3 regions of the Brevibacterium sp. Mu109 genome follow, and region 3 is predicted to be linked to each of the others. Evidence: predicted binding sites of a transcription regulator. Region 3 holds the regulator's gene; each other region holds the start of a gene.
What was found. Region 3 encodes HrcA, which represses chaperone genes, less so after heat shock. Its sites were predicted from a motif close to TTNGCACTCGNNNNNNNCGAGTGCNAA; they were not measured.

Region 1 (9,992 bases), on a different contig from region 3:
CGTCGTCCTGGCCGATGACCTGCTCGTGCAGCTCCTCCTCCAGGTGCGCCAGCCGCTGCCGGTCATCCTGGGTGAGGCGCGAGACCGGGACCCCCGTCGCGCGGGCGACGACCTCCGCGATGCGCTCCTCGTCGACGGTGAGGATCTCCGGCGCCGGGCCCGAGGCTGCGTCACCCGAGGCGTCCTGCTGACCGGACCGTGCGGTCTGGTCCGAGTCCGCCGCCGAGGCCCCGGCCGCCGACTGCTGGCCGTATGCCTCCGCGATCTGCTCCTGCACCCCGACGATCTCGTCGCGCAGACGGGCCGCCTCCTCGAACTGCTCGGCCGCGACGGCACCGCTCTTCTCCGACTCGAGCCTGTCCTCCGTCGCCTTCAGCGCGTCGATGTCGATGCCGGGCACCCGGGTGAGGCTCACGCGGGCACCCGCCTGGTCGATGAGGTCGATCGCCTTGTCCGGCAGGTGCCGATCCGTGATGTAGCGGGCGGACATCTCCACGGCCGCGCGCACGGCCTCGTCCGTGTACTGCACGCTGTGGTGCTCCTCGTAGCGCTCCTTGAGCCCCATGAGGATGGTCACCGCGTCCTCGCGAGACGGCTCGTCGACCGTCACCGGCTGGAAGCGGCGCGCGAACGCGGGGTCCTTCTCCACACGCCGGAACTCGTCCAGCGTCGTCGCGCCGATCAGATGCAGCTCGCCGCGCGCCAGGCGCGGCTTCAGGATGTTGCCGGCGTCCATGCCGCCGGAGTCTCCGCCGCCTCCGGCGCCCAGCACGGTGTGCACCTCGTCGATGAAGACGATGTACTCGCCCTCGCCCGCCGTGATCTCATCGAGCAGCGTCGTGAGGCGCTCCTCGAAGTCTCCCCGGTACTTCGTGCCCGCGAGCATCGCGGCCAGGTCGAGCGAGATCACGCGCCTGCCGCGCAGCTGTGCAGGCACTTCGTCCGCGACGATCGCCCGCGCCAGGCCCTCGACGACCGCGGTCTTGCCGACGCCCGCCTCACCGATCAGCACGGGGTTGTTCTTCGTCCGGCGGGCCAGGATCTCGATGGTCTGAGCGATCTCGTCGGACCTGCCGATGACCGGATCCAGCAGATCCTCGCGCGCCTCGGCCGTGAGGTCATGGCCGAACGCGTCGAGCATCGGAGTCTCCGATTCGGCGTCCATGCCATCGTCCGACTGGCCGATGACCTGTCCGGATTCGGCGGCCTGGGCGGCGGCCTGCTGCAGCGACTGCGGGCTGACCCCGGCGCCTGCGAGCAGCTGTCCGACGGACGACTCCTGGTTCAGGACGAACGCGAGGAACACGTGCTCGGGATCGATGTAGGTCGAGCCGAAGCCGCGCGCCACCTGGTAGGCGTCGAGCAGCGACTTCTGGGTCGCCTGCGTGAGCGACACCTGTCCCGGCACCCGTGACTCCGCGCGTTCGGGGAGGCGCGATTCCGCCGCCTGCGCGATCGCCTTCGGGTCCGCGCCGGTCGCCGCGACCTGACCGCGGATCTGGTCGTGCTCCATCATGACGCGGAGCAGGTGGAGGACATCGACCTCCGCGTGGCCGTGCTCCGCGGCGAATGTGCCCGCGGCGCCCAGCAGCTCGTGCGTACGGCGCGTGAGCAGGCGCGTGATGTCGACGGGCCGACGTGCGCGGCCCTGGTTCTGCAGCAGCCGGGCGAGGAACTCCTCGAAGGAATCGCCGCCCGCACCGGATGGTCCGAAGAAGGTTGCCAAGAGAACTCCCGAAAGATTGAGTGACGTACGCTCAAGTCAACGTATGAGCGGCCTAGATATTCCCACCGCACTGCTCTGGATTCGCTGAGGCTCCCGATTCATCGAGGCCCCTGATTCTCGTCGAGGCCCCTGAGGCGTCGACACCCAGCATGCACCGAGGCCCCGGTCGCCGCGCGGCGATCGGGGCCTCGGTCTTCGCGCGAGCGAAGGAGACGGAAGAGGGTCAGTCCTCCTCGTCCTCCTTCTTCTCCACGATGAGCGTCTCCGTCGTGAGCACCAGTGCCGCGATCGAGGCTGCGTTCCGCATGGCGGAGCGCGTCACCTTGACCGGGTCGATGATGCCGGCGGCGATCAGATCGCCGTACTCGCCTGTCGCTGCGTTGTAGCCCTGACCGGGCTCCAGCTCTGCGACCTTGTTCGCGACGACGAAGCCGTCCTGGCCCGCGTTCTCAGCGATCCAGCGCAGCGGCTGCACGACGCCGCGGCGGACGATGCCCACACCGGTGGCCGCGTCGCCCGTGAGGCCCAGGTCCGTGCCATCCAGCGCCTTCGCAGCGTGGATGAGCGCGGAGCCGCCGCCGGGGACGATGCCCTCTTCGATCGCAGCGCGCGTAGCGGACACAGCGTCCTCCACACGGTGCTTGCGCTCCTTGAGCTCGACCTCCGTGGCTGCACCGACCTTGATGACGGCCACGCCGCCGGCCAGCTTCGCCAGGCGCTCCTGGAGCTTCTCCCGGTCCCAGTCCGAATCGGTGTTCTCCACCTCGGAGCGGATCTGCGCGACGCGTCCGGCGACGTCCTCATCGGAGCCTGCACCGTCGACGACGGTCGTGGCGTCCTTCGTGACGGTGACGGTGCGCGCCGAGCCCAGCTGGTCGAGAGTGACCTGGTCGAGCTTCATGCCCATGTCGGGCGTGACGACCTCTCCGCCGGTGAGCGTCGCGAGGTCCTGCAGGATCGCCTTGCGACGATCGCCGAATCCGGGCGCCTTGACCGCGGCGACGTTGATGATGCCGCGGATCTTGTTGACGACCAGCGTGGAGAGGGCCTCGCCCTCGATGTCCTCGGCCACGATGAACAGCGGCTTGCCGGCCTGCTGCACCTTCTCGAGCACCGGGAGCAGCTCCTGGATGTTCGAGATCTTGCCCTGGTTGATGAGGATGTACGGATCGGCCAGGACTGCTTCCTGACGATCCGCGTCCGTCACGAAGTACGGGGACAGGAAGCCCTTGTCGAACTGCATGCCCTCTGCGAACTCGAGTTCGACGGAGGATGCCTGCGATTCGTCGATCGTGATGACGCCGTCCTTGCCGACCTTGTCGAAGGCGTCGGCGATGAGCGTGCCGATCTCCTGCGACTGCGCCGACAGAGCCGCGACGTGCGCGATCTCTGCGGAGCCGTCGACCTCGCGGGCGTTCTCGCGCAGACGTGCCTCGACGGCCTCGACTGCGGCTTCGATGCCGGCCTTGAGCTGGCTGGGTGCTGCTCCGGCCGCCACGTTGCGGAGGCCTTCGTGGACCAGCGCCTGTGCGAGCACGGTGGCGGTGGTGGTGCCGTCGCCGGCGACGTCGTTCGTCTTCGTCGCGACTTCCTTGGCCAGCTGAGCGCCGAGGTTCTCGTACGGGTCGTCGAGCTCGATCTCACGAGCGATGGTCACACCATCGTTCGTGATGGTCGGTGCGCCCCACGCCTTGTCGAGGACGACGTTGCGGCCGCGAGGTCCGAGCGTCACCTTGACGGTGTCCGCCAGGACGTTCACGCCGCGTTCGAGGGCCTTGCGCGCCTCGTCGTCGAACTGAAGGGTCTTTGCCATATCTGAGTTCTTCCTCCCTCTGGAGTGAGTACGTATCAGCGAATGTGCTGCAGTGCGCGTTCACGAACGCGCGAGGGAGTCAGGAGATGACTGCGAGGACGTCGCGAGCCGACAGGACGAGGTACTCCTCGCCGCTGTACTTGAGCTCCGTGCCGCCGTACTTCGAGTAGACGACCTTGTCGCCCACCTGGACGTCCAGCGGGATGCGCGAGCCGTTGTCGGCGACGCGGCCGGGGCCCACTGCCACGACCTCGCCCTCCTGGGGCTTCTCCTTGGCGGTGTCGGGGATGACCAGACCGGAAGCGGTGGTCTGCTCAGCTTCGACCTGACGGACGACGATGCGATCTTCGAGCGGCTTGATGGAGACCGACATGTGCGGACACTCTCCTTAATAGGTATGTCGTGACTGCGTGCGCCGGGACGGCACACCCCGGGTGGGGCGTATGTCGCGGCCCGTCGTCGCGGGTGCCGGGCTGCGATGCCGATTGCGCACTTCTAGCACTCACGTGGTGCGTGTGCTAATCAGAACTCTAGTGAGGTGCTGGCACTCGGTCAACCCGAGTGCCAGCCGCTTCTCGCACCGCCCCTGACCTGTTACCGAGCAGGTATCGCTGACAGATATAGAAGCAGGTAGTGTGAAAACCGGCGGTCATCATCCCGCCGTCGCACCGAATGCGTCACCGACGACGTCAGCTTTCCTGAGGAGACTCAATGGACCTGCAATCATTCGACTGGGCAGCACTACTGGAGAAGGCCATTGCAGTCATTGCAATCCTACTGGTCGCGTGGATCGTGGCCTGGGCCGTGAAATGGGTGCTCAAGAAACTGGTCACCAGAGTTCCACTCCTGCAGAGGAGTGACGGCAACGGAGAATCGCTCGGCAATTCGATAGGCCAGATCGCCTCCCTGCTGGTGTGGCTGTTCGCACTCATCGCGATTCTGCAGGTCTTCGCACTCGAGCAGGTCCTGCGGCCCGTCCAGGATCTCCTGGGCACCGCGCTGGGCTTCATCCCCAACATCGTCGGGGCCGGATTCGTCTTCTTCATCGGGTTCGTCCTCGCACGCATCGTGAAGCAGCTGCTCGACGCGACGATCGGCCGGATCGACTTCGCAGGACTCGTCGGTCGTGCGCGCACGGCCGGCGGCAGCTCCCCCGTTCAGCCCACCGACCGCGACGAGGACGCGACCACGTCTTCCGCCCCCAGCGCGGCCGAGGCCGCGCAGACGAATGCCCGCATCACGTCTGCGATCTCCACGACCGCCTTCGCACTGATCCTCATCGTCGTGTCCATCTCGGCACTGCAGATCCTCGGGATCTCGGCGATCTCGGATCCCGCCACCGCGATGCTCGACATGATCCTCGCCGCGATCCCACTCGTCCTCGCGGCGGCGATCCTCTTGGGGATCGGCGCGCTCATCGCCAAGTTCGCGGGCACTCTGCTGGAGAACATCCTGCACGGCGTGGGAACCGACCGCTTCGCCGCGCAGCTCGGCGTGGAGCCTTCGCAGACCAGCGTGTCGAGCATCCTGGCCAAGGTCGCACAGGTCGCGATCCTGCTCTTCTTCGCGATCATGGCCGCACGGACGCTGGGCTTCCCCGAGATCACGGTCCTTCTGAACGAGATCCTCGAACTCGGCGGACGGGTGCTGTTCGGTGCCGCCGTGATCGGGGCAGGGTTCTTCATCGCGAACCTCCTGGCGCGCATGGTCGGTTCACGCCCGGCCGCCACCATGATCCGATACGGAACGCTGCTGCTCTTCGTCGCGATGGGCCTGCAGTTCATGGGGATCGCGGATTCGATCATCACGCTCGCCTTCGGGTCGATCGTCGTCGGCGGTGCACTCGCCGCGGCCCTGGCGTTCGGGATCGGCGGTCGCGATGCCGCAGCCCGCGCCCTCAACCGGCTCGAAGAGCGGAAGCCGGCCGACGGTCCTGACGCCGCCGAATCGGCCGGCCACTCGAACGGGCCGCCAGCCTGACCTCGTCGGCTGACGCGCACCGCAGTGCGCAGTGAGCCACCCGCCGGAAAGGGGGCGGGCCATCCGGAAGTCCGGGCGGCCCGCCCCCTTTGCGGTGGACCTGCGATCGTGACGACGAGGTGGAGGAGAGCGGGGAGGCCGGGCCTCAGCCGACCCCGACCATGCCGGCGCACTCCCACTGGCTCCAGCCGTAGCGCTCCTGCAGCATCTTCGCGCGCATGAACTGCTCCTGGGGGCTCGCGTCGGCGGGGTTGCCGCTGCCGCCCACGCCCTCCCAGGTGGGGATCCCGAACTGGAAGAGCCCGAAGTACTTGTTGTTCTGCCGGTTCACGGCCTTCGGGTTGAACTCCGATTCGCACTGCACGATCTTGTACCAGGGGCTGCCGGGGCCGCCGACCATGGCCTTGATGTCCTCGGTCGACATCGTCGTCCCGTCGTCAGCCGGCACCTCGTAGCTGTCCGGGTCCTCCGGGTCGCCCGTGCCGATCAGCACGACCTTCTCCACCGGCTCCTCGATGACCTCTTCGGACAATTCGACGCGGGTGATCTCCTCACCGTCGATCTCACCGACCTCGTAGACGACCTTCCGCGTGCCGTCCCGGCCCTTCTCCTCGACCTTCTTCTTCCCCTCGAGCAGCTTGTCCGTCTTCTTCTCCTCGACGGGCGCCTCGATGGTCTCCTCGACCTCTTCCGTCGTGGTCTCCGTGCGCATGACGCCGATGCTCTGGCCCGTCACCACGGGCGCGCTCAGGGGCGCCGTGACGAAGTCCGTGTCCGCCACGTCGACGCCCGCATGGGTGAGGACCTCCCCGACCGATGCCGCGGTCGCCTCCACGGGGATCGTCTCGCCGTCCGCACGGACGGTGACGGTCTTGGACGTGACGACGGACAGGCCGGTGGCCGCCTCCAGGTCGAGCGGCGCGTCGAGGTCCTTCGAGACCTCCGCGCCGGTCGGGTCGACCCCCAGCTCCGCGAGCGCCTGGCCGACGGTCTGGGCTGTGGTGGTCTCCGTCGATTCGTGGCCGTCGAGTGACAGTTCGACGTCCTTCGCCGTGTTCACGACGATGTCCATGCCGCGGGACAGGTCCGCACCGACGCCGGGCTGCACCAGATCGCCGTCGCGGACCTCGAGGCCCTCTGCCGCGAGTGCGTCCGCCACGGTGTCGCCGAACGTGCGGGCCTGCACGGTCTCGCCGTCGACGGTGAGGTCGACGGGGGTGCTGAGGCCCACGAACGCGCCGGTGCCGGCGACCAGAGCGGAGATCACGACTGCCTGGCCGACGATCTGCACTGTCCGCGCCCGAGGCCGCGTGGAGTCCGCGCCCGCAGTCGCAGTCGCGGTGCTCGCCGTCACCCCCGCCGAGGCCGGCGCCGGGATCGCAGTCGCGACCGGGTCCCGTCCCCCGGCCTGTGCCGCGCGTCCCCCGCCCTGCGCGGCACGCTCGCGTGCGAGCGCCTCGCGCCGGGTCAGCGGTGGCCCACTCGGAGGTGCCGCGACCACCGGCTCAGCAACCGCCGGAGCGGCGGTGGCTGTGCCACCGCCGCTCGTGGGCTGTACGTCGTGTTCCGCGCCGGACGCGGAGGGTGCTTCCCTCATGCTCAGGCGCAGGCCCACTGACCCCAGCCGTACTGCTGCTGCAGCATCTTCGCGCGCTTGAACTGCTCACGCGGGTGGGCGTCGGCCGGGTTGCCCGATCCGCCCACGCCCTGCCAGGACGCGATCTTGAACTGGAAGAGACCGAAGTGGGCGTTGTTCTGCTGGTTGACGGCCCGCGGGTTGAACTCCGACTCGCACTTGACGATGTTGTACCAGCGACTGCCGGGACCGCCCAGCATCGCCTTGATCTCCGCGGTCGTCATCGGGCTGCGATCACCGTTGTCCGACTCGCCGGAGTCACCCGAATCGCCGGACTCCTCCGACTCACCGGAATCACCGGAATCGCCCGCATCACCGGAGTCGTCGGATCCCTCGTCGCTGTTGTCCTCCGGAGCCGGAGCCGGTTCGGGCTCCTTCGTGCCGATGAGCACGACCTCGTTCTTGGCCTCCTCGACGACCTCTTCGGACTTCTTCTCGCGCTTGACCTCTTCGCCGTTGACGGTGGTGACGGAGTAGACGATCTCGCGCTTGCCGTCCTTGCCCTCCGTCTCGACCTTCTTCTCACCGCGGGGCAGGGAGGAGTCGTTCTTCTCCGTGACCTTCTTCGCGATGGTCTCCGTCTCCGTCTTCTCGTCCGTGGCCGTGCGGAGGACTTCGACGACGCTGCCGTCGGAGACGGGAGCGGACAGTGGGGTGGAGACCGTGTCCTGCTCGCCCAGCTCGATGTTCGCCTCGTCGAGCACGTCCTGCGCGGTGGCGGCCGTGACGTCGACGGGGGTGCGGTCGCCGTCTGCGACGACCGTGACGGTCTTGGGCGTGACGACGCTGAACTCGGAATTCTCACCGTCGGCCAGGGTCGCGTCGAGATCCTCGGAGACCTCTGCGCCCTCCGGATCGACGCCGAGGTCCGCGAGCGCCTCTGCGATCGTGTTGCCGGTCGTCGATTCCTGTGTGGTCACACCGTCGAGCGTGAGGTCGATGTCCTTGGAGGTGTTCACGATGATGTTCATCCCGCGCGTGACGTCCGCGTCCGCGCCGGGCTGCACCTGATCCTCCTTCGCGACGTCGACGTCGTTCGACTCGAGGACGTCGGAGACGGAGTCCGAGAAGGTGCGGACCTGCTGGGTCTCACCATCCACGGTGAGATCGACCTGCTTGTTGAGGCCGACGAATGCGGCGGTGCCGCCTACCAGTGCCGTGATGACGACGGTCTGGCCGGCGATCTGCACCTTCCGGTTGCGCAGAGCAGAGAACACGGTGTTCCAATCAAATCGAGAATGCGACGACTGCATGAGTGTAACCGGTTCGTTATCTAAGTGGCAATCCCCGTTACATTCCCGTCTCACAGATCACACACGACCGCCTGCAGGCCCGTCAGATCACGGATTCCGTGGCTCGTTCACAGCCGCCTGACACCGCAGCCGCAGGTCACAGCTCCCAGCGGCCGAACACGTTCTCCGCGTTGGCCACGACGGTCTCGCACAGCTGCGCGAGGTCCTCCCCGCGGACCTCCGCGAGGAGTCGCGCCGTGACCGCAGTGAGATACGGCCCGCCGGGCCGGCCGCGATGGGGGTGCGGCGTGAGGAACGGCGCATCGGTCTCCGTGAGCAGCAGCTCCCGCGGCACCCGCTGAGCCGCTTCCCGCAGACCCGTGGCGTTCTTGAAGGTCACGTTCCCCGCGAAGGACATGAAGTAGCCGCGCGATGCGCAGATCTCCGCCATCGCGGCGTCTCCGCTGAAGCAGTGGAACACGGTCCGCTCCGGCGCCCCGACCTCGCGCAGGACGCGCAGGACGTCGTCGTGCGCCTCGCGGTCGTGGATCTCCAGGGCCAGGTCGAGCCGCTTCGCGATCTCGATGTGCGCGCGGAACGACTCCTCCTGGAAGCGGCGGGCATTCTCCTCGGGCACGGGCACGCCGTTGACCTCGGCCTGCTCGATGCGGAACCAGTCAAGGCCCGTCTCCCCCACGACGCGCATGCGGTCGCGGCGGCACAGCTCCTCGATCTCCGTGAGCGATTCGTCCAGCACCCCTGCGGCACCCAGGCGCGGCGCCTCGTTCGGGTGGATCGCGGCCCCGCCCAGCATCCAGTCGCGGCCGGCAGCCGCCTCGGTGGCCACGAGGTCCGCGGTCCAGCGGGCCGATCCCATCTCGCAGCCGATCTGCACGATGCGGGTCACGCCCGCGGCCAGGGCCGTCTCGTGGAAGAAGGAGACAGGAGGGAAGGCCTCTTCCTCACCGGGCTCCCTCTGGGGCTTCGGCTCACCGGAGCGCAGCGGGCCGCGCGCCCCCGCGCAGATGTCGAGATGCGTGTGGGTGTCGACGATCGGGTGCGGCAGCGGCTCCGGCACCGGCGGGTACTCCCCCGCCGCGCGGGAACCGGACCGCTGGGGATCCGTCGCCGCAGCCTTCGAGCCCGCCCCCGCCATCAGGCGTCCTCCGCGACGGGCTCCACGTGCTTGGGGAACACGGGTGAGGGTGCGGGCAGCTGCGTGCCCGCGGGAACCGGTGCGTCGAGGTCCGCGAATGTCCGTGCGTCGGCCGGGACACCCAGCATGTCGAGGATGCGGCCTGTGGATTCCGGCATGACGGGCTGGACCAGCAGGCTCACGATCCGGACCACCTCGAGCACGACGGCGAGCACCGCGGACATCCGCTCCGGGTCCGTCTTCTTGAGCTTCCACGGCTCCTGCGCGCTGATGTAGCGGTTCGCCGCGGAGAGCACCTTCCACGCCTCGCCCAGGTAGAGGTGGAGGTTCTGCAGGTGCACGTGTCCCCGGACCCTCGGCAGGAGGCCGCGGGCCGCTGCCAGTAGCTCCTCGTCCTCGGCAGTGAGTTCCACCAGCGCGGGCATCGCTCCGTCCAGGTTCTTCGCGAC
Region 2 (9,992 bases), on a different contig from region 3:
CGCCTTCCTCATCGTGCAGCCGGAGGAGTCTGTCGGGCTCGCCCAGGGGCTCTCGTCGCTGTTCACCGCCCTCACCGTGAACGCTGCGCTCGCTGTGGGCGCGGTGTTCGGCACGTTCCTCGCGACCTGGATGCCGTACGGGCAGGGCCGGCGCGCGAAGGCCGTCGACACGGCGGTGGACAAGGCGGAGACCGCGGATACCGCGAGCTTCGACCGCAGCACCCCCACGGACACCGAGAACCGGTACTGAACCTCAGGCATCCAGCCGCCAGTCGACCGGCGGTGCTCCCATCTCCTCGAGCAGCGCGTTCGCACGCGAGAACGGCCGTGACCCGAAGAATCCGCGCGAGGCGGACAGCGGGGACGGGTGCGCGGACTCGATGCGGGGGATGTCCGCAAGCCGCGGTCCCAGGGACTGGGCGTCCCGGCCCCAGAGGATCGCGAGGAGCGGAGCCCCCTGCTCCGTGCGCCTGGCCACGAGCGCCTCGATGGCGCGGTCGGTCACCTCTTCCCAGCCTCGGCGGCGGTGGGAGGCGGGCGAGCCCGGTGCGACGGTGAGGCAGCGGTTGAGCAGCATGACGCCCTGACTCGACCAGGGGCGGAGGTCGCCGGTCCCGGCGGGTGGGATGCCGAGGTCCTCGTGCAGTTCCCGGTAGATGTTCGTGAGCGACCGGGGCAGCGGTCTGACATCGGGGGCGACGGAGAACGACAACCCGATCGGGTGGCCCGGAGTCGGATAGGGGTCCTGCCCGACGATGAGGACACGGACCTCGGCGAGGGGCTCGCGGAACGCGGCGAGGACGTCTTCGCCTGCCGGGAGGTACCCGCGACCGGCCCGCACCTCTTCCCGCAGGAACTCGCCCATGCGATGGATCGTGGGTTCGACTGGGGCCAGTGCCTGCGCCCAGTCGGGGGCCACGAGGGTGTCCAGGGATACTGGTGAGCTCATGCGACCAGACTACGGCGACGGCGCAGCCGGCATGCGATCACCCGGAGTGCGGTGCGGCTCCTGGTCGGGTCGGCGACCCGGTGCCCGCTCTGTGTCGGTCTGCGGCCCGCCCCGCGCACGGTAGAAGGCCCCGTCGCACACCCGGTGTGCGGGCCTGTGCACCGGACGGGGATCGCGTCTGCGCGCCTGCGTGGATATGCTCGAACTGGTTCAGAGACGAATGCTCGAAGCGATCGCTTTCAAGGAGGCGCAATGACCGGGTTCCCGGAGAAGAAGCACTATCCGATGCTCATCGGCGGCGAATGGGTCGACGCGATCGACGGGGAGACGTCGGACGTCATCACCCCGATCGACCGCAACGTCGTGATCGCCACCATCCCGCGCGGTAAGGAAGCGGACGCGGACCGTGCCGTCGAAGCGGCGCAGAAGGCGTTCCCCGCATGGGCTGGGATGCACTTCAAGGAGCGTCAGAAGCTCATCCTCCGTGCCGCGGACGCGCTCGAGGCGAAGATCGAGGACCTCGCGCAGCTCACCGCGCTGGACACGGGCAACGCGCTGCGCACGCAGGCGCGCCCCGAAGCGCAGACGCTCGTCGACCTCTTCCGCTACATGGGCGGCATTGCCGGTGAGGTCAAGGGCGTCGTCCTGCCCGCCGGGGACGATCAGCTGCAGTACACCCGTCGTGAGCCGCTGGGCGTCGTCGCGGGCATCCTGCCGTGGAACTCGCCGCTCATGATCGCCGGGTACAAGACCCCCGCATCGCTGGCGGCCGGCAACACGCTGGTGCTGAAGTGCGCAGAGGACGCTCCGCTCACGATCCTCGAGATGGGCCGCATCATCGCGGACATCCTCCCGGCAGGCGTGCTGAACATTGTCACCGGCAAGGGATCCGTCATCGGTGAGCGCCTGGCTGTCCACCCGGACGTCGCGAAGGTCTCGTTCACCGGGTCCACTCTGGTGGGCCGTCACATCAACGAGGTCGCCGGTCGCCGACTGGCCCACACGTCGATGGAGCTGGGCGGCAAGTCGCCCACGATCGTGTTCCCCGATTCGGACCTGGACGAGGTCGCGGACCAGGTGGTGCTGTCCACCCGCTTCGCGCGTCAGGGCCAGTCGTGCACGTCCGGTTCGCGTCTGTTCCTCCATGAGGACATCTACGACTCGTTCCTGCAGAAGATCGTGGACCGCGTCTCGACGATGAAGGTCGGCGACCCGCGGGATGAGGCCAGCGACATCGGTGCGGTGAACTCGCAGAAGCAGTTCGACACGATCCAGAGCTACATCGAGATCGGTGAGTCGATGGACGGCGTCGAGATCGCTTACGACGGCCGCAAGACGCTCGAGGTCGGCGAGCCCGGCTTCTACCACGCGCCGGTGATCTTCTCGCGCGCCCGCAACGACTGGCAGACCAGCCAGGAGGAGATCTTCGGCCCCGTCCTCTCCGTCATCCCGTGGAAGGACGTCGACGACGTCGTGGACATGGCGAACGACAGCGAGTACGGCCTGGCGGCGTTCATCTTCTCGAAGGACATCGACCGCGCGCTGTCGACCGGCAACCGCATCCAGTCGGGCTGGGTCCAGATCAACCAGGGCGGTGCCCAGATGGTCGGCCAGTCCTACGGCGGCTTCAAGCAGTCCGGCCTGGGCCGCGAGGCGTCGCTCGAAGGCATGCTCGAGGGCTTCACGCAGATCAAGCAGATCAACGTCAAGCTGCGCTGACGAAGTCCCACCCTCGCCGAGGCGCCGGTCACCCCGCAGGTGACCGGCGCCTCGGTGTCGGAGTGGGGAAATCACAGCGGTGTTCTCCGCAGGTAGACTCTGCGACGGAGGAGGTGTCCATTGACTCAGAAGGCAGACGCGCAGGACGCGCACGGTGGTGACGGCGACGGGCTCAACGAGCTCGATGCGGCGATCCTCGACTTCGAGCGCACGTGGTACTCCTACGGCGGTGCGAAGGACCACGCGATCCGGGAGCGCTTCGACCTGTCCGCAGGCGCCTACTTCCAGCGGCTGGCCGTCCTCTTGGACGACCCGCACGCCTATTCGCACGACCCCATTCTCATCAAGCGTCTGCGCCGAATCCGCGACTCCCGGCAGCGCAGCCGGTCGGACGCACGCATCGCACGCTGAGGAGCTGGCCCGTGGCCTCATACCCTGAAGACGAATTCGACCGCCTCCCTCCCACCGGGCGCCGTGGTGCGCACCGGAAGGAGACGGGCGGGGGCATGCGCGGTGCCTATGTGGTGATCGCGGTGATCGCCGTCGTCGCCGTGCTGCTGGTGATCGGCGTCTTCAACATCATCCGCTCATCGTTCTCGGGTCCCGAGGAGCAGGTGGCGCAGCCGCCTGCTGCGGAGGAGACGGAGTCTCCCGGCGGGGAGCCGGCGGAGGAGACCGAAGAGGCGGTGCCGGAGGTCGACAAGACCGAGGTCTCCGTCGCGATCTACAACGGCTCCGGTGTGAACGGTGCGGGTGCGGAGTACTCCGAGGCGGTGGAGTCGAACGGCTGGACGATCGCGGAGACGACGACGTATGCGACCCCGGACACGACGTCGACCGTCTTCTACGCGGACCCCGCCCACGAGGACCACGCGACGGCCCTGGCCGCGGAGCTGGGCATCGAGCAGGTCGAGGAGTCGGCGGAGTTCACGTCCGACCTCACCGCGGTCATCACCTCCGACATCGCCGAGCAGGGGCCTCCCGGTTCCGAGGGTGGAGCGGCGGAGTCCGAGGGCGAGGGCGCCGCAGTCCCGGATGAGGGCGCTGGCGGCGAGGGCGCGGAGGGCGCACAGCCCTGACCGTTCGCCGACGGCGGAACTTTTTTGCACTCTCGAGTGCCGAGTGCTAAAAGTAGAGCGTGAGCCTCTCTCGACACTGAGGGTCCCGGCCCCTGCGGAATGGAGCAGTGGACGGAGCCCCGCCGTCGCGGGCATGTCGACGTGAGGAGCACATCCACCCCGAAAAGGGAGGCAGCAAGCCACTATGGCAAAGCTCATCGCATTCGACGAAGAGGCCCGTCGCGGCCTTGAAACCGGCCTCAACACGCTGGCCGACGCAGTCAAGGTGACGCTGGGGCCTCGCGGTCGCAACGTCGTCCTGGAGAAGAAGTGGGGCGCACCCACGATCACGAACGACGGCGTCTCCATCGCCAAGGAGATCGAACTCGACGATCCGTACGAGAAGATCGGTGCGGAACTCGTCAAGGAGGTCGCCAAGAAGACGGACGACGTCGCGGGTGACGGAACGACGACGGCGACCGTGCTCGCACAGGCGCTCGTCCGCGAAGGCCTGCGCAACGTCGCAGCCGGCGCGGATCCGCTGAGCCTCAAGCGCGGCATCGAGAAGGCCGTTCGCGCCGTCTCCGACGTGCTGCTCGCTTCGGCCACCGAGGTCGAGACGAAGGAGCAGATCGCTGCGACCGCCGGCATCTCCGCCGGTGACCCTGCGATCGGCGAGCTCATCGCGGAAGCGATCGACAAGGTCGGCAAGGAAGGCGTCGTCACCGTCGAGGAGTCGAACACCTTCGGCCTGGAGCTCGAGCTCACGGAGGGCATGCGCTTCGACAAGGGCTACATCTCCGGATACTTCGTGACTGACACGGAGCGCCAGGAGACGGTGCTCGAGGATCCCTACATCCTCATCGCCAACTCCAAGATCTCGAACGTGAAGGACCTGCTCCCGGTCCTCGAGAAGGTGCAGCAGTCAGGCAAGCCGCTGTTCATCATCGCCGAGGACGTCGAGGGCGAGGCCCTGGCCGTGCTGGTCGTCAACAAGATGCGCGGCACCTTCAAGTCCGTCGCCGTCAAGGCTCCGGGCTTCGGCGACCGCCGCAAGGCGCAGCTGGCCGACATCGCGATCCTGACCGGCGGTCAGGTCATCGCGGAAGAGGTGGGCCTCAAGCTCGAGAACGCCACGGTCGACCTCCTGGGCACGGCGCGCAAGGTCGTCGTGACGAAGGACGAGACCACGATCGTCGAGGGCGCCGGCGACTCCGAGGAGATCGCGGGACGCGTTTCGCAGATCCGTGCGGAGATCGAGGCATCGGACTCCGACTACGACCGCGAGAAGCTCCAGGAGCGCCTCGCGAAGCTGGCCGGCGGCGTGGCCGTCATCAAGGCCGGCGCGGCGACGGAGGTCGAGCTCAAGGAGCGCAAGCACCGCATCGAGGATGCAGTGCGCAACGCGAAGGCAGCAGTGGACGAGGGCATCGTCGCCGGCGGCGGCGTGGCTCTCATCCAGGCGGGCCTCTCCGCGTTCGACTCGCTGTCCCTCGAGGGCGACGAGGCGACCGGCGCATCGATCGTGAAGGTTGCGATCGACGCTCCGCTCAAGCAGATCGCCTTCAACGCCGGGCTCGAGCCGGGCGTCGTGGCGGAGAAGGTGCGCGGCCTCACCGCCGGGCACGGCCTCAACGCCGCGACCGGGAACTATGAGGACCTGCTGGCCGCGGGCATCAACGACCCGGTCAAGGTGACTCGTTCGGCACTGGAGAACGCCGGATCGATCGCCGGCCTGTTCCTCACGACCGAAGCGGTCGTCGCGGACAAGCCGGAGCCGGCTGCTCCGATGGCCGATCCCTCGGGCGGCATGGGAGACATGGGCGGCATGGGCTTCTGATCCCCTGCAGCGGACCGGCTGAACGCCGGGCCGCACGTCGTCAGGGCTGATCGGCCAGAAGCTGATCGCCCGGACGAAGGGCGGGAGCGGTTCCACACGGAACCGCTCCCGCCCTTCGTCATTCAGCCGCGCTCGTCGGAGTCGTCGAGGTCCTGCTCGCCGGGGTCCTGGTCGTCTGCACGAGTCCGCTTCCGGCGGATCTCGCGGCGCTCATCGCTGCGTGAGCGCGGGCCGCTTCCGCCGCCGTACGTGCCGGGGCCCGCGTCGAGTTCTCGCTGCTTCCGGGCCTGCCGCGTGAGCTTCCGTCGACGGTCCTCGATGGTCCGTCGTCGCGAGCTGATCGTGGAGATGACGTTGATGCCGGTGCCCAGCATGACGAAGATCGGCCAGAAGAGGGAGAATCCTCCGCTGAAGAGTCCCACCGCCAGCCAGACGAGCGTCGTGATCGCGCTGGCTCCGACGAAGCTGCTGAGACTCGCGCGGAGCATCTTCGCATAGTGCTCGCGTGATGCGATGTCGATCTCGTCATAGGTCTGGGGCAGAGGGGGCGACAGCGGGTCGTGGGATGCGCCGCGCGACAGAGTGCCGCTGGCACCGGGAGCGGCACCGGTGCGCACCATGCCGGTCTCCGGCGCTGTGCCCCGGTCCAGCGCCCTGCCCTCGTCCGAGTCGGGGTCGATCGGGCGGGCGTCCAGGACCAGATCGGACAGGGAGTCCAGCAGGTCGCCCAGCAGCCGGGCCTCGCCCACGGCCGCGAGCCGTTCGTCGAACTCGTCGCGGTCCAGGCGTCCGTCGGCGAAGGCCTCGCCCAGGCACTCCCGGACGATGTCACGGTCCTCATCCGCTGCGCGCAGGCGTGTGTGCAGTCGTGGATCGAGGCGGAAGCGCGACCAGATGGTGTCCTGCGGCATACAAGAACCATAGACCGCCCGGCGTGGGACGCGTGCGCGTCCCCTCGATTCCCCGTCTAGCCTGAGGGGATGGGCTCCGTCATCATCCTCATCCTCCTCGCCGTCTTCGTCGGTGCATTGGCGCAGCGGGTGACGGGCATGGGGTTCGCCATGGTGTCGGGCCCCTTCCTCGTCCTGCTCCTCGATCCCCTCTCCGGCGTCGTCCTCGTGAATCTCTGCGGTCTCACGTCCTCTCTCATCGTCCTGTGGCGCACGTACCGGGAGGTCGACTGGAGGCTCGCCGCGGGCCTGATCGTCACCTGCGTGCTCGGGACCCTCCCCGGTGCGCTGTTCGCGGTCGTCATGCCGGCGCGCGGTCTGGAGATCTTCATCGGATCACTCATCGTCGTGACGTTGACGCTGTCGCTCGTCCTCAACCGCTTCGCTCCTCCCATGCGCCGCAGCTGGACGGCCGTGGGCGTCACGGGTCTGATCTCCGGCGCGATGAGTTCCTCCGCGGGAGTGGGCGGACCGGCGCTGTCGACCCTCGCCCTGCTGTCCCGGTGGGAGCAGCGCTCCTTCGCCGCGACGATCCAGCCCGTCTTCGTGGCGACCTCGTCCGCCGCCGTCATGTCGAAGCTGCTGTTCGACCCGTCCGGATGGCCCGACCTGGACGGAGTGACGTGGGCACTGCTGCTGGGCGCCCTGGTCGGCGGGCAGGTGCTGGGGGAGTGGCTGTCGAAGATCACGCCGGTGCAGGCGGCGCGCGCCGGGATGCTCACGCTCGCGTTCCTCGGCGGGCTGCTCACGATCGGCCGCGGGCTCGGAGTGCTCTGAGACGAGTCGCGGAGGCTTCTTCGGGGTCGTTGCTCAGAGCGCTTCCAGGATGGACTGCGATACTTGAAGACGGAATGACGCCGGTCCGCACTCCCGTTCGGGAGGACCGTGACCCTCGCGCACACCATCGGAAAGGTGAGTCGGCATGACCTTCGTGTTCCTCCTGCTGCTGGCGGCGATCGCCGCAGCGTTCCTCATCGGCTCCCGCAGGCAGAAGGCCCGCGAACTCGAGGAGAAGGCGGAAGAGCTCGAGCGTGTGAAGACGACCGTCGAAGAAGATGTCGTCGCCTTCGGCGAAGAGGTCGCCGATCTGGACGTCATCACCGGCGGCGTCGAGCTCGATGAGGGCGGCCGCCAGGACTACTCTCGGGCGATCGATGAGTACGATCGCGCCAAGGACCTGCTCGACCGCATCTCGTCTGCAGATGAGATCAGCCACGTGACGGAGGCGATCGAGGACGGTCGGTACGCCGCGAAGTGCGTGCGCGCCCGTGTCGAGGGCGAGCCTCTCCCCGTGCGACGTCCCCCCTGCTTCTTCAACCCGCAGCACGGACCGTCCGTCGAGGACGTGGATTGGGCTCCCGCGGGCGGTCAGCCGCGTCCCGTTCCGGTCTGCGCTGCGGACGCGGAGCGCGTGAGCTGCGGCGCCGAGCCCGCTGTGCGCACCGTGCCCGTGGGCAACGGCCTGCACCGGCGCGCCTACTGGGAGGCCGGTCCCGCCTACGCGGAGTACAACCGCGGCTACTTCAACTCCTACGCGGGCTCCGGCCTGCTCCCCGGTGTCCTCATGGGTGCCATGATGTTCGGCGGCTTCGGCGGAGGCTGGGACGGCGGCGGCATGGACGGTGGTATGGACGGCGGCGGCATGGACGGCGCCGATGCCGGCGGTGACATGGGCGGCGACATGGGCGGAGGCTTCGGTGACTTCGGCGGTGGCGACGGCGGAGGCTTCGACTTCGGCGGCTTCGACTTCTGACATGGAACGCATCGAGATCAGAGACGAAGCCATCACCCTGGGACAGCTCCTCAAGCTCCAGGGGGTCGCCGGCACCGGCGCAGACGCGAAGGACATGCTCGCGGCAGAGGCCGTGAGCGTCAACGATGCGGTCGAGACCAGACGGGGTGCGAAGGTGCGCCCCGGGGACGTCGTCGACGCCGCCGGTGAAGTGTTCACCGTGGTGGCGCGCGAAGCCTGACGCCTCCGGCCTCCGGCCTGCGGCAGGTCGGTCGGGCCGGCAGCTGCGTGAGCTGACCGGTGACTGGTCGAGCAGGCGCGCGGCTACTCGAGCAGGTCGACCTCGCCCACCACGTCGCGGGTGAACGCTCGGACTCGCTGCACGAACTCCCGCGGCCGCTCGATGTGGAATCCGTGGCCGGCCGCCACCCTCTCCGCACGGACGTCGGGGATCAGCATCTCCGCGCGCGCCGCGTCCGCATCATCCATCGCCCCCAGCAGGATTCCGTCCCGCGTCTGCCAGTCGCAGTGGATGAGCAGCGTCGGGCGGGAGATCGCGGACAGGGTGTCTGCGTGGTCGAACAGGTCGTGGAACGCGCCGTCGAAGAACGCCAGGCCGAACATCGGGTCGTATGAGTCGAGTGCACGGTAGACCTCGTTCATCGCCGGCGGCATGTACGGCAGTGTCGGGGGCCTGTCGCGATGCGCGCGTCGTCTGCGCAGCGCATCCGTGCGGATCCGTTCGCCTGCGGGTCCGAAGAGGTCGAAGAGTCGGCTGTGCTCGAGCAGGAACTCGGTGAAGTCCGCAGCGTCGGATGCGAGGAAGTCGCGGCACGGCTGCGCGAGCTCGACGTGGTTCCACGTCGCTTCGGAGCGGGGCGGCACGGAGGAGAAGAGGGGCGGGTCCTCGAGGATGGCTGCGACCACCTCGTCCGGCCGTGCCGCGGCCATCCACGCGGCGATGAGGCCGCCTGAGGAGTGACCGGCGATGATCGTCTGCTCGCCGATGACGCCCGCGATGAAGTCGGCGAAGAGCTCTCCGAGCACCGGACCGTTGTAGAGCTCCGGATCCCAGTCGGAGGCTCCGTGGCCGGGGACATCGATCGCGAAGACGTGGAAATCGCGTGCGAGCGCCGGCATGACGGGTGCCCACGACCACAGATCCGTGCTCTGGGCGTGGATGAGGAGCAGCGGCGGACCGGACGCAGGGCCCTCCACGAAGCGCAGACCGTGTCCGTTCACCATCGTCGTGCGGTCGACGAAGCCTGCGCGCTCGCAGGCCGTGCGGGCGATGCGAGCGTGGAAAGTGTTCCGCGCGGTCCAGAGGGCGGCGGCGCCTGCGGCCGCGCCGGTGAGGACGGCAGCGGTGAGCCCCAGCGTGCGGAGCGGTGATGGTCGCGATGAGGAGTGGATCGACGGGGTCGTTCGGTCTGCAGCCGGCATGCGGTGCCCTTCACGAGAGGTCGTTCGCGGCCAGGCTATCGCACAGACCGGTCGACTTTCCGGAGGAGAGGCCGACTACCCGGAGGAGACAACGGCGGTCCGCAGGTGAGGGACAGCTGCCCGGAAGCGGAAGCGGAGAACGGGCCTCAGCGGTCCATGCCAGGGGCGTCCCACAGCGGTGACCACTTCGTCATGTCCTCCTCGACCGGAAGGTCCTCGTCGAGCACACCGCGCAGCTGGATCTCGAAGGCGCTGTCGCGCTGGTGCTTCGCGCGCTGGACGAACGGGTAGAACGTCCCGC
Region 3 (9,992 bases):
CAGCACGGTCGGGCCCAGGAGGACGGGTCGGGCGCCCGCATCGCGGAAGGCCGTGAGCTCCTCCGGCGAGATGCCCCCTTCGGGCCCGACCACCAGCACGAGGCGGCCGAAGCCCTCGTCCGCAGACTCGGTGCGGAGCCCGTCGAGCACGTCGGCGAGGTGCTCGGTCGCGTCCTCGTGCAGCACGAGCACGAGGTCGTCGTCGCGGAGGGTCGCGAGCACCTTCCGCCCGCGCACCAGCGGCTCGAGGCAGGGAGCCTGGGCCCGTCGCGACTGCTGGGTCGCGGAGTCCAGCAGGGCCTGCCACCGGGCGGTCTGCTTCTGCTCCTTGCGGGAGGGCCAGTCCGCGATCGACCGGGCCGCCGCCCACGGCACGACGCGGTCCACTCCGATCTCCGTCGCGGACTCGATCGCCTGCTCGTCGCGGTCGCCCTTCGCCAGTGCCTGGATGAGGACGAGCTCCGGGGAGCCGATCGACTCATGGGTCACGGCGATGACCTGCACTGCCAGCGGTCCGGCCGCCTCCGTGCGGGACCTGCGCCTCCCCCGTCCGGATCGGGCCGCCTCATGGGCTGCGTCCGGCGCGGTGTCCGACTCCGCCTGCGCTACGAGCACGACGCGCAGTCTGCGGCCCTCGCCGTCGACGAGGTCGAACTCCTCGTCCGCCGCGATCCGGGACACCCGGATGTGGTGCGCGACGGCGGAGGCGACCGGGACCTCGGCCCCGGCGTGCGCCTCGGGCAGGTCCCGATCGAGGAAGACCGAGTGGGTCATCGACCGGCCAGGCGTTCCCGCAGCCGCGAGAACGGTCCGTGGCGCGTCTCTCCGGCGCTGCCGGTGGGCGCGGTCTCGTCGCGGGCCTCCGCGAGCTTCTCCAGCAGCTCCCGCTGCTCCGCCGTGAGCGCTGTGGGCGTCTCCACCGCGAGCGTCACGAAGATGTCTCCGCGGCCGTCACGGCGCAGCTGCTGCGCACCGAGCCCCTTGAGACGGATCGTGTCGCCCGTCTGCGCACCGGCGCGCACGTCCACGCCCTGCTCGCCGTCGAAGGTCTCGAGCGGGATCGTGGCGCCCAGAGCGGCCGCCGTCATCGGGATCGTGAGCGTGCAGCGCAGGTCCGAGCCGTCCCGCGTGAACACGGGGTGCTCCTCGACGATCACCTCGAGGTACAGGTCGCCGCGCGGACCGCCTCCGGGGCCCACCTCTCCGCGGCCGGACAGCTGGATGCGGTTGCCGTCGCGCACGCCTGCCGGGACCTTGACCGTGATCGTCTCCTCCGCCCTGACGCGACCGTCGCCGTGGCAGCTCTGGCAGGGGTCCTCGATGACGGTGCCGTATCCGCCGCACTGGGGACAGGTCTGGTTCGTCACCATCTGGCCGAGCAGCGTGCGCGTCATCTGCTGGACGGAGCCGTGGCCGTCGCACAGGGTGCAGGTGCGCACGTCGGTGCCCTCGCGGGTGCCCTTGCCGTCGCACGTGCCGCAGACGTCGGCCGAGACGACCTCGACGTCCGCGGTGCCGCCGAACGCGGCCGTCCGCAGGTCGACGCGCAGGGCCACGAGCGCGTCCTTGCCGCGACGGGTGCGCGAGGCCGGCTGAGGACGGCCGCCGCCCGCGCCGCCGCCGAAGAACGTCTCGAACAGGTCGGAGAATCCGCCGAACCCGGCACCGGCACCGGCCTGGCCGTTGTCACCGCCGCCCAGGTCGTAGTTCCTCCGCTTGGAGTCGTCGGAGAGCACGTCATAGGCGAGCGAGACCGCTTTGAACTCGTCCTCGCGGCCCGGATTCACGTCCGGGTGGAGTTCGCGGGCCAGTTTCCGATAGGCCTTCTTGATGTCCGCTGCGCTCGCGTCGCGAGACACGCCCAGGGTTTCGTAGTGATCGCTCACCGGTGTCGGTTCTCCTAGTGCGCCGCAGGGGCGCGGTCGATTGTGTCGTGGTGGGTCAGTCGCTCAGGATCGTCGAGATGTACTTCGCGACTGCGCGCAGCGCTGCCATCGTCGTGGGGTAGTCCATGCGGGTGGGCCCGACGATCGCCATGCGCGCTTCGACACCCTCCGCAACGTAGTTGGTCGCGACGACGGATGTCGAGGCGAAGGAGTCGAGGGGGTTCTCCGTGCCGATGCTCACGGCGACGTCGGGGCCGTCCGCGGCCATGGCGGACAGGAGTCGCAGCAGCACCACCTGCTCCTCGAACGCCTCCAGCAGCGGTCCCATGTGCTCGCCCAGGTCGCGACCGGCGCGGGCCAGGTTCGCAGTGCCCGCCATGACGAGCCTCTCCGTGCGGAAGCTGCGGGAGAGATCCGCGAGCACCGATCCGACGGCGGCCGCCGGGCCTCGCAGCTCGGGGCGGGCATCGATCGTCGCCGCGTACCGCGGGACGTCGCCCACGGGCACACCGGAGAGGGCCGAGAGGAAGAGCGACCTGAGGAGCGCCACCTCCTCCTCCGTCACCGGAGCGCCGGTGTCGACGAGGCGCTGCTCGACCTGCCCCGCATCGGTGATGAGCACCACCAGGAGGCGGGACGGGCCGATGTCGACCAACTCGATGTGGCGGACGCTGGCCCGTGAGAGTCGCGGGTACTGCACCAGGGCGACCTGGTGGGTGAGCTGTGAGAGGAGTCTCACAGTCCGATCGAGGATGTCGTCGACATCCACGGGGTGCTCGAGGACGCGCGCCACGGCACGCTTCTCTGCGGCGGACAGCGGCTTGATCTCGTCGATCCGGTCGACGAACGCCCGGTAGCCCTTGTCAGTGGGGATCCGACCGGCGGACGTGTGCGGCTGTGCGATGAGCCCGTCCTGCTCCAGCGCCGCCATGTCGTTGCGGATGGTCGCCGATGAGACGCCCAGCCGGTGGCGGTCGACGAGAGCCTTCGAGCCCACGGGCTCGTTGGTCGACACGTAGTCCTCGACGATCGCACGGAGGACCCGCGCTCGACGGTCGTCGTTCACTGCTCCTCCTTCCCCCCGGTGGGTCAGGCGTGACTCCGGGCGTGCGCCTCTGGCACTCGAGATGTACGAGTGCCAATGCTACTCGCTGAGGCTCGCGTCCTCCACCGGGAGGCCTGTGAGGAACGTCGTGCGGTCGGGCTCCGGCGCGCCTCCGGTCCGCCGCCGCGACGTCTGGCTAGCCTGATCCGATGCCCTTCCATGATCGCTACGGGCCCGATGTGCTGTCCGGAGGCCGGACGCATCGACGCCCGTCACTTCCCCAGATCCCCGCCGATCCGGGCCTCGTCGTCGAGGTCGTGGAGACCGGCTACGTCGGAGCCGTCGTCCGCGTCGAGAAGGCGCCGGGCGGCATCGCGATGGTGCTCGAGGACCGGCGCGGCAGGCGCGCGTCCTTCCCACTGGGCCCCGGCTACCTCGTCGAGGGCAGGGCATGCTCGATCGTCCGTCCTGAGCCGCGTCCGCAGCAGACCCGCGCGGGAAGCGGTGCCGGCGGCGCCGGCTCCGGCTCGCGCGGCGGACCCACGGCGGGACGGACCGCGAGCGGGTCTCGTGCGGTGGCCGGAGCCCGCGCCCGTGTGGCGCGCGGTTCGCGGATCTGGGTCGAGGGGAAGCACGACGCGGAGCTCGTCGAGCGCATCTGGGGCGAGGACCTGCGGATCGAGGGCGTCGTCGTCGAACCGCTGGGGGGCCTCGACGACCTGCCGGAGCAGATCGCGGAGTTCGGCCCCGACGCCGACCACCGGGTGGGCGTCCTCGCCGATCACATGATCCGGGGCACCAAGGAGATGCGCCTGGCGGACAGGGTCATGCGGGACCCCGCCTGGGCGGGCAACGTGCGCGTCATCGGTCACCCCTTCGTGGACGTCTGGCAGGCGGTCAGGCCCTCCGTCGTCGGCATCGCAGGGTGGCCGCAGGTCCCCCGAGGCGAGGACTGGAAGACGGGCGTGCTGCGCCGGATCGGCTGGGACCACGCGGATCACCGCGACGTCGCCCGTGCCTGGGTGCGGATCCTGCGGTCCGTCACCACGATCGCCGATGTCGAGCCGGCGCTGTCCGGCCGCGTCGAGGAGCTCATCGACTTCGTCACCGTCAACCGCCACTGATCCGCGCGGATGAGAGGATGGTGCGTGCGGTCACACACCGGGCAGCATCCACCTCACCACACGAAGGAGCTCCCATGAGCACCCCGTACGGATCCCCTCACGACGACCAGAGCGCGTACGGCCCGCAGCCGGGGGCGGACGGCTTCGGTCCTGCCGGCTACGGCGCACACCCGGGACCCGGTGCGTACGGCGCACCCGGCGCTCCGCCCCTGCGCGGGCCCCACCCGGCCGCCGCCTACGGAGACGGCTCCGCGGGCTACTGGAGGGCGTCGCAGGACGACAAGACGCTCGCGCTGCTGTCGCACCTGGGTGCGCTGCTGGTCAGTGCGATCGTCCCGCTCATCATCTTCCTCATCAAGAAGGACGACTCGCCGTTCGTCCGCGAGCACACGCGGCAGTCGCTGAATCTGCAGATCATGCTGCTGATCGCCGGGTTCGTCTCCGGACTGCTGATGTTCGTGCTCATCGGCTTCATCCTGCTGCCGCTCGTCGTCATCACCGGCTGGGTGTTCCAGATCATCGCCGCCGTCAAGGCCTACAACGGCCAGATGTACCGGATCCCCTTCGTCATCGACATCATCAGGTGAGGAGGTGATCGGACAGGATCCGCACGATCCCGTCCGCGAGCAGCCGTCCCCGCAGGGTGAGGTGGATCCTCTTCTGCGCCAGGGTCTGCGGCGCGAGCAGCCCGTCCGCGAGCAACCGGCTGATGTGCGGGCGGGCTGACGTCGCCAGGCGGTCGAGGGGGAACTCCCCGTCGATGCGTGCGGCGAGCATCAGATCCTCGAGTGCACGGGTGTCATCGTCGAGCACTTCTCGCCCCACTGCGGGCGAGTCGCCCCGGCCCAGGCGATCCGCCCACGCCCGGGGGTGCTTCGCATTCCACCAGCGCACTCCGCCCACGTGCGAATGGGCGCCGGGACCGTAGCCCCACCAGTCGGCGTTCCGCCAGTAGGCGAGGTTGTGCTCGCACCGCGTGCGGTCCCCGGTCGAGAAGTTGCTCACCTCGTACCAGCGGAGCCCGGCTTCGGCGAGCAGCTCGTCCGCGAGCTCATACTTCTCCGCGAGGTCGTCCTCGTCGGGCATCGGCAGCTCACCGCGGCGGACCTGCATGCCCATGCGCGTTCCCGGTTCGACGATGAGCGAGTACGCGGACACATGATCGGGCTGATGCTCGAGCACCGCTTCGAGGCTGGTGCGCCAGTCGGCCGGGGACTCCCCCGGAGTGCCGTAGATGAGGTCGAGGCTCACATCCAGCCCGGCGGCCCGCGCCGCCCGGACCACCTCGCCGATGCGCGCTGGATCGTGCGTGCGGTCCAGGGTACGCAGCACGTGGGGAACCGCTGACTGCATGCCGAACGACACGCGGGTGAAGCCCGCATCGGCGAGGGTCTGCAGGTATGCGGCGTCCACGCTGTCCGGGTTCGCCTCTGTCGTCACCTCAGCGCCTGCGGCGAGCCCGAACCCCGCACGGAGGTCGTCGAGCACGCCCGCAAGAGTCTGCGCCGGCAGGAGTGTCGGGGTGCCGCCGCCGAAGAAGACCGTGTCGAAGGAGCGGCCCGTGAGCGGCGTGTCTGCGACCACGTCACGGGAGAGTGCGATCTCACGGGAGAGCTGATCGCGGTAGTCCGCGCGATTGGCACCCGGTCCCAGCTCATCCGCCGTGTAGGTGTTGAAGTCGCAGTACCCGCACCGCACCCGGCAGTACGGGACGTGGACGTAGGCGCTGAAGGTGTCGCGGCCCGCTCGTGCGCGCGCGGCGTCCGGCAGCCCGCCGTCCAGCGGCGGGACATCCCCTTCGGGCTGAGCAGGCACTCCTACTTCTTGTCCGACTTCTTGTCCGGCGCGGAGTCGTCGGACGACAGCGCGGCGATGAAGGCTTCCTGCGGGACTTCGACGCTGCCCACCATCTTCATGCGCTTCTTGCCCTCCTTCTGCTTCTCCAGCAGCTTGCGCTTGCGGCTGATGTCGCCGCCGTAGCACTTCGAGAGCACGTCCTTGCGGATGGCGCGGATGGTCTCGCGCGCGATGATGCGCGAGCCGATGGCGGCCTGGATGGGCACTTCGAACTGCTGGCGCGGGATGAGGCCGCGGAGCTTGCCCGCCATCGACACCCCGTACGAGTAGGCCTTGTCCTTGTGCACGATGGCGGAGAACGCATCGACGTGATCGCCGTGCAGCAGGATGTCGACCTTGACCAGATCCGACGACGCCTCGCCGTCGTCCTGGTAGTCGAGCGAGGCATACCCCTTCGTCCGCGACTTGAGCGCGTCGAAGAAGTCGAAGACGATCTCCGCCAGCGGCAGTCGGTAGCGCAGCTCCACACGATCCTCGGACAGGTAGTCCATCCCGAGCATCTGGCCGCGCTTGCCCTGGCACAGCTCCATGACTGCACCCACATAGTCGCTGGGCGTGAGGATCGTCCCGCGCACCATCGGCTCGTGGACCTCCTTGATCTTGCCCTCCGGGTATTCGGACGGGTTCGTCACGGTGTGCTCCGCGCCGTCCTCCATGACGACCCGATACACGACGGAGGGTGCGGTGGAGATGAGCGAGAGGTCGAACTCGCGCTCGAGCCGCTCACGGATGATCTCGAGGTGCAGGAGGCCCAGGAACCCGCAGCGGAAGCCGAAGCCCAGCGCCGTCGACGTCTCCGGCTCGTACGCGAGGGATGCATCGTTGAGCTTGAGCTTGTCGAGCGCGTCGCGCAGGACCGGATAGTCCGAGCCGTCGATCGGGAACAGGCCGGAGAACACCATCGGCATGGGGTCCGCGTAGCCGGGCACGGACTGCTCCGCGGGCCTGCGGGAGTTCGTGACCGTGTCTCCGACCTTCGACTGGCGCACGTCCTTGACGCCGGTGATGAGGTACCCGACCTCACCGACGCCCAATCCCTTCGAGGGGACGGGCTCCGGGGAGGAGACGCCGATCTCCTGGAGTTCGTACGCGGTGCCCGTCGACATCATCTCGACCTTCTCCCGGGGAGAGAACTGACCGTCGACGACGCGCACGTACGTGACGACGCCGCGATAGGTGTCGTAGACGGAATCGAAGATCATCGCGCGTGAGGGCGCGTCCGCGTCGCCGACGGGCGCGTCGATCTGCTCGACGATGCGGTCGAGCACGTCCTCCACGCCTTCTCCGGTCTTGCCGGACACCCGGAGGACGTCGTCCGGGTCGACGCCGATGAGGTTCGCGATCTCCAGTGCGTACTTCTCCGGCTGCGCGGAGGGCAGGTCGATCTTGTTGAGGATCGGGATGATCGTGAGGTCGTTCTCCATGGCGAGGTAGAGGTTCGCGAGCGTCTGCGCCTCGATGCCCTGCGCCGCGTCCACCAGCAGCAGTGCGCCTTCGCATGCGGCGAGCGATCGTGAGACCTCGTACGTGAAGTCGACGTGGCCTGGGGTGTCGATCATGTTGAGGGCGTACGGCGTGCCGTCCACCTCCCACGGCATCCGGACGGCCTGCGACTTGATCGTGATGCCGCGCTCGCGCTCGATGTCCATGCGGTCCAGATACTGCGCCCTCATGTTGCGGGGCTGCACGGCTCCGGTGATCTGGAGCATCCTGTCCGCCAGTGTGGACTTCCCGTGGTCGATGTGGGCGATGATGCAGAAGTTCCGGAGCAGTTCCGGCGGGGTCGCCGCGACATCGATCCGCTTCCGCGACTCATCGCTCACCTGAGGTGCCATGTGTCTTCCGACGTCCTCTCATTCGAATCAAAGCCTCATTCTCCCACGATCGTCGACCCCCCGCGAACCGCCGCGACCAGCGGTGGTGCGCTTGCACGCGCGCGGCGCGCGACTCCGGCTACCCTGCACGCATGAGCCTCCTGCGCCCGAGCGGTCGACTCCTGTCCGTCATGACGGCGAACCTCCGATACCCGGCCCGTGATGGGCACCCCTGGACCGAGCGCCTCCCGCTGTGGGCCGATCTCCTCTCTGCCGAGACTCCGCACGTGATCGGCACGCAGGAGGGCGTCCTGGATCAGCTCGAGGGACTCGTGGGACGCCTGCCCTCTCACTACGCGTGGGTGGGCGAGGGGCGCGCCGGCGGGAACGACGGGGAGTTCACCGCGGTCATCTTCGACACCCGGCGCCTGGACGCTGAGTCGGTCGACGTCAGCTGGATCTCGCAGACCCCCGATGTCCCGGGGTCGCGGTCGTGGGGGTCGTCCCATCCGCGCACCATCACCCGCGTCGACTTCCGCGACAGGGTGGGAGGACGCCGCTTCCGGCTCCTCAACGTCCACGTCGACCATCGGTCGGATCGCGCGCGCCCCCACGCCGCGCGCATGCTGCTCGACGGAGCGCGCGAGGCCCTCGCGCAGCACCGGGAGGTCGTCGTCACCGGCGACTTCAACGCAGACCAGGACCACGACCTGCACCGCATGCTCACGGCGGACGGAACTCTCGCGGACGCCGCACTGAGCGCGCCCGAGGCTGCGGTGCTCGATGCGGACGTCGACACCTTCCACTTCTATCGGGGCGTCCGGCGGGGCGGGCGACGGATCGACTGGCTCCTCCATTCCGGCGGTCTCGCTGCGACCGCGGCGGGGACCAACACGTTCGCGCGCGACGGGAGGTTCCCCAGTGACCACTTCCCGGTCCAGGCGCTCCTGCGATGGGATACCGACGAGTAGGCTGACGGCATGAACTGGAAGAGCCTCGCCCAGCGCGCCGTGCGCGTCGGCGTTCGGCAGGGAATCGGCTACATGCGCAGGTCGGGGAAGGACACGTCCGTCCTGCGTGCCGTCGACTCGCTGCTTCGGAACGGCGACACGTCCTCCTCAGAACCCACCCGCTCCAGCCGGCGCGGAGGAAACCCGCACGACGACCCACGGGCCCGCGCTGGAGGGGGTGCCCGCGGAGGTCGGACCGGAGCCGATCAGCGCGCGGAGCACGCCCGCTCGCGTCGCGCCGCTCGTCCCAAGCCCGCTCAGCGCTTCCCGAAGCGACCGGCCGGGGGCTACCCGGGGGACTTCCGCGGTCGGATCAAGCCGGTCTACTCACCGGACCTGGACGGCAGCCCCGATCCCGGCGAGGTCGTGTGGGGCTGGGTCCCCTACGAAGAGGACCACTCACAGGGCAAGGACCGCCCGATCCTCCTCATCGGCCGCGACGGCGCGTGGCTCCTGGGGCTCATGCTGACGAGCAAGGACAACGTCCCCGGCGGAGTGGGCGACACCCGCACCGATGAGCACGGCACGCCGTACATCAATATCGGCACGGGTGAGTGGGACTCGCAGAAGAGGCCCTCCGAGGTGCGCCTGGACCGGATCATCCGGATCGAGCCGTCCGCCGTCCGCCGCGAGGGCGCCGTCATGCCGATGGATCGATTCTCCGCCGTCGTCGACTCCGTCCGCACGGACTGATCTCGACCGGCTGCGGTTCGCTCGAATCGCGGCTCATCCTGTACGATCATCTGCTGTACGTCCGTCTGGGTGTGTCTCACCCGAAGGTCGGGCGGACGTCACCTCTGAAGATCGTCGGCCGGTGTTTCCCCGCCGGACCGGCACAGATCGGATGAGAGCCCTCACGACCATGATCACTGACACGAAAGAGTGTTGACGTTGGCAAACATCAAGTCGCAGATCAAGCGGAACCTCACGAACGAGAAGGCGCGACTCCGCAACCGCGAAGTCCGCAGCGAAGTGAAGACCGCAATCCGCGCCGTGCGCGAGCAGATCGCCGCCGGTGACACCGCCTCTGCACAGACCGCTCTCCAGAATGCCTCGCGCAAGCTGGACAAGGCTGTGTCGAAGGGTGTTCTGCACAAGAACAATGCAGCCAACCGCAAGTCGAATCTCGCGAAGAAGGTCAACGCTCTCTGAGCATGATCGACTGAAGCGCGTTCGACGCGGGCAAGGGCCGTCCTCCTCCGGGAAGGCGGCCCTTGTGCTGTGTCGAGTGCACGTGCTGTGTCGACTGCGGGTGC

Region 1: groES (co-chaperone GroES) is a predicted target of HrcA. The motif match lies at 4,081-4,107, and genes of this name have one in related genera.
Region 2: groL (chaperonin GroEL) is a predicted target of HrcA. The motif match lies at 3,771-3,797, and genes of this name have one in related genera.

What each region holds. Positions count from the first base shown of each region.
Region 1 covers NZ_FXZF01000026.1:31,441-41,432, reverse strand. The annotation lists gene BSP109_RS13845 (ATP-dependent Clp protease ATP-binding subunit) at 1-1,726, opposite strand, end outside; gene groL (chaperonin GroEL) at 1,950-3,539, opposite strand; gene groES (co-chaperone GroES) at 3,619-3,912, opposite strand; gene BSP109_RS13830 (mechanosensitive ion channel) at 4,251-5,519, shown strand; gene BSP109_RS13825 (resuscitation-promoting factor) at 5,665-7,116, opposite strand; gene BSP109_RS13820 (resuscitation-promoting factor) at 7,119-8,372, opposite strand; gene BSP109_RS13815 (TatD family hydrolase) at 8,545-9,543, opposite strand; gene metG (methionine--tRNA ligase) at 9,543-9,992, opposite strand, start outside.
Region 2 covers NZ_FXZF01000005.1:120,213-130,204, reverse strand. The annotation lists gene BSP109_RS04690 (threonine/serine exporter ThrE family protein) at 1-250, shown strand, start outside; gene BSP109_RS04685 (uracil-DNA glycosylase) at 254-949, opposite strand; gene BSP109_RS04680 (aldehyde dehydrogenase family protein) at 1,202-2,668, shown strand; gene BSP109_RS04675 (DUF3263 domain-containing protein) at 2,789-3,079, shown strand; gene BSP109_RS04670 (LytR C-terminal domain-containing protein) at 3,091-3,747, shown strand; gene groL (chaperonin GroEL) at 3,932-5,566, shown strand; gene BSP109_RS04660 (DUF1707 domain-containing protein) at 5,689-6,477, opposite strand; gene BSP109_RS04655 (sulfite exporter TauE/SafE family protein) at 6,547-7,293, shown strand; gene BSP109_RS04650 (hypothetical protein) at 7,439-8,269, shown strand; gene BSP109_RS04645 (RNA-binding S4 domain-containing protein) at 8,271-8,489, shown strand; gene BSP109_RS04640 (alpha/beta fold hydrolase) at 8,573-9,691, opposite strand; gene BSP109_RS04635 (hypothetical protein) at 9,838-9,992, opposite strand, start outside.
Region 3 covers NZ_FXZF01000022.1:42,657-52,648, reverse strand. The annotation lists gene BSP109_RS12980 (16S rRNA (uracil(1498)-N(3))-methyltransferase) at 1-774, opposite strand, end outside; gene dnaJ (molecular chaperone DnaJ) at 771-1,886, opposite strand; gene hrcA (heat-inducible transcriptional repressor HrcA) at 1,942-2,952, opposite strand; gene BSP109_RS12965 (DUF3097 family protein) at 3,141-4,055, shown strand; gene BSP109_RS12960 (DUF4870 domain-containing protein) at 4,130-4,642, shown strand; gene hemW (radical SAM family heme chaperone HemW) at 4,635-5,870, opposite strand; gene lepA (translation elongation factor 4) at 5,873-7,747, opposite strand; gene BSP109_RS12945 (endonuclease/exonuclease/phosphatase family protein) at 7,879-8,697, shown strand; gene BSP109_RS12940 (hypothetical protein) at 8,707-9,429, shown strand; gene rpsT (30S ribosomal protein S20) at 9,628-9,888, shown strand.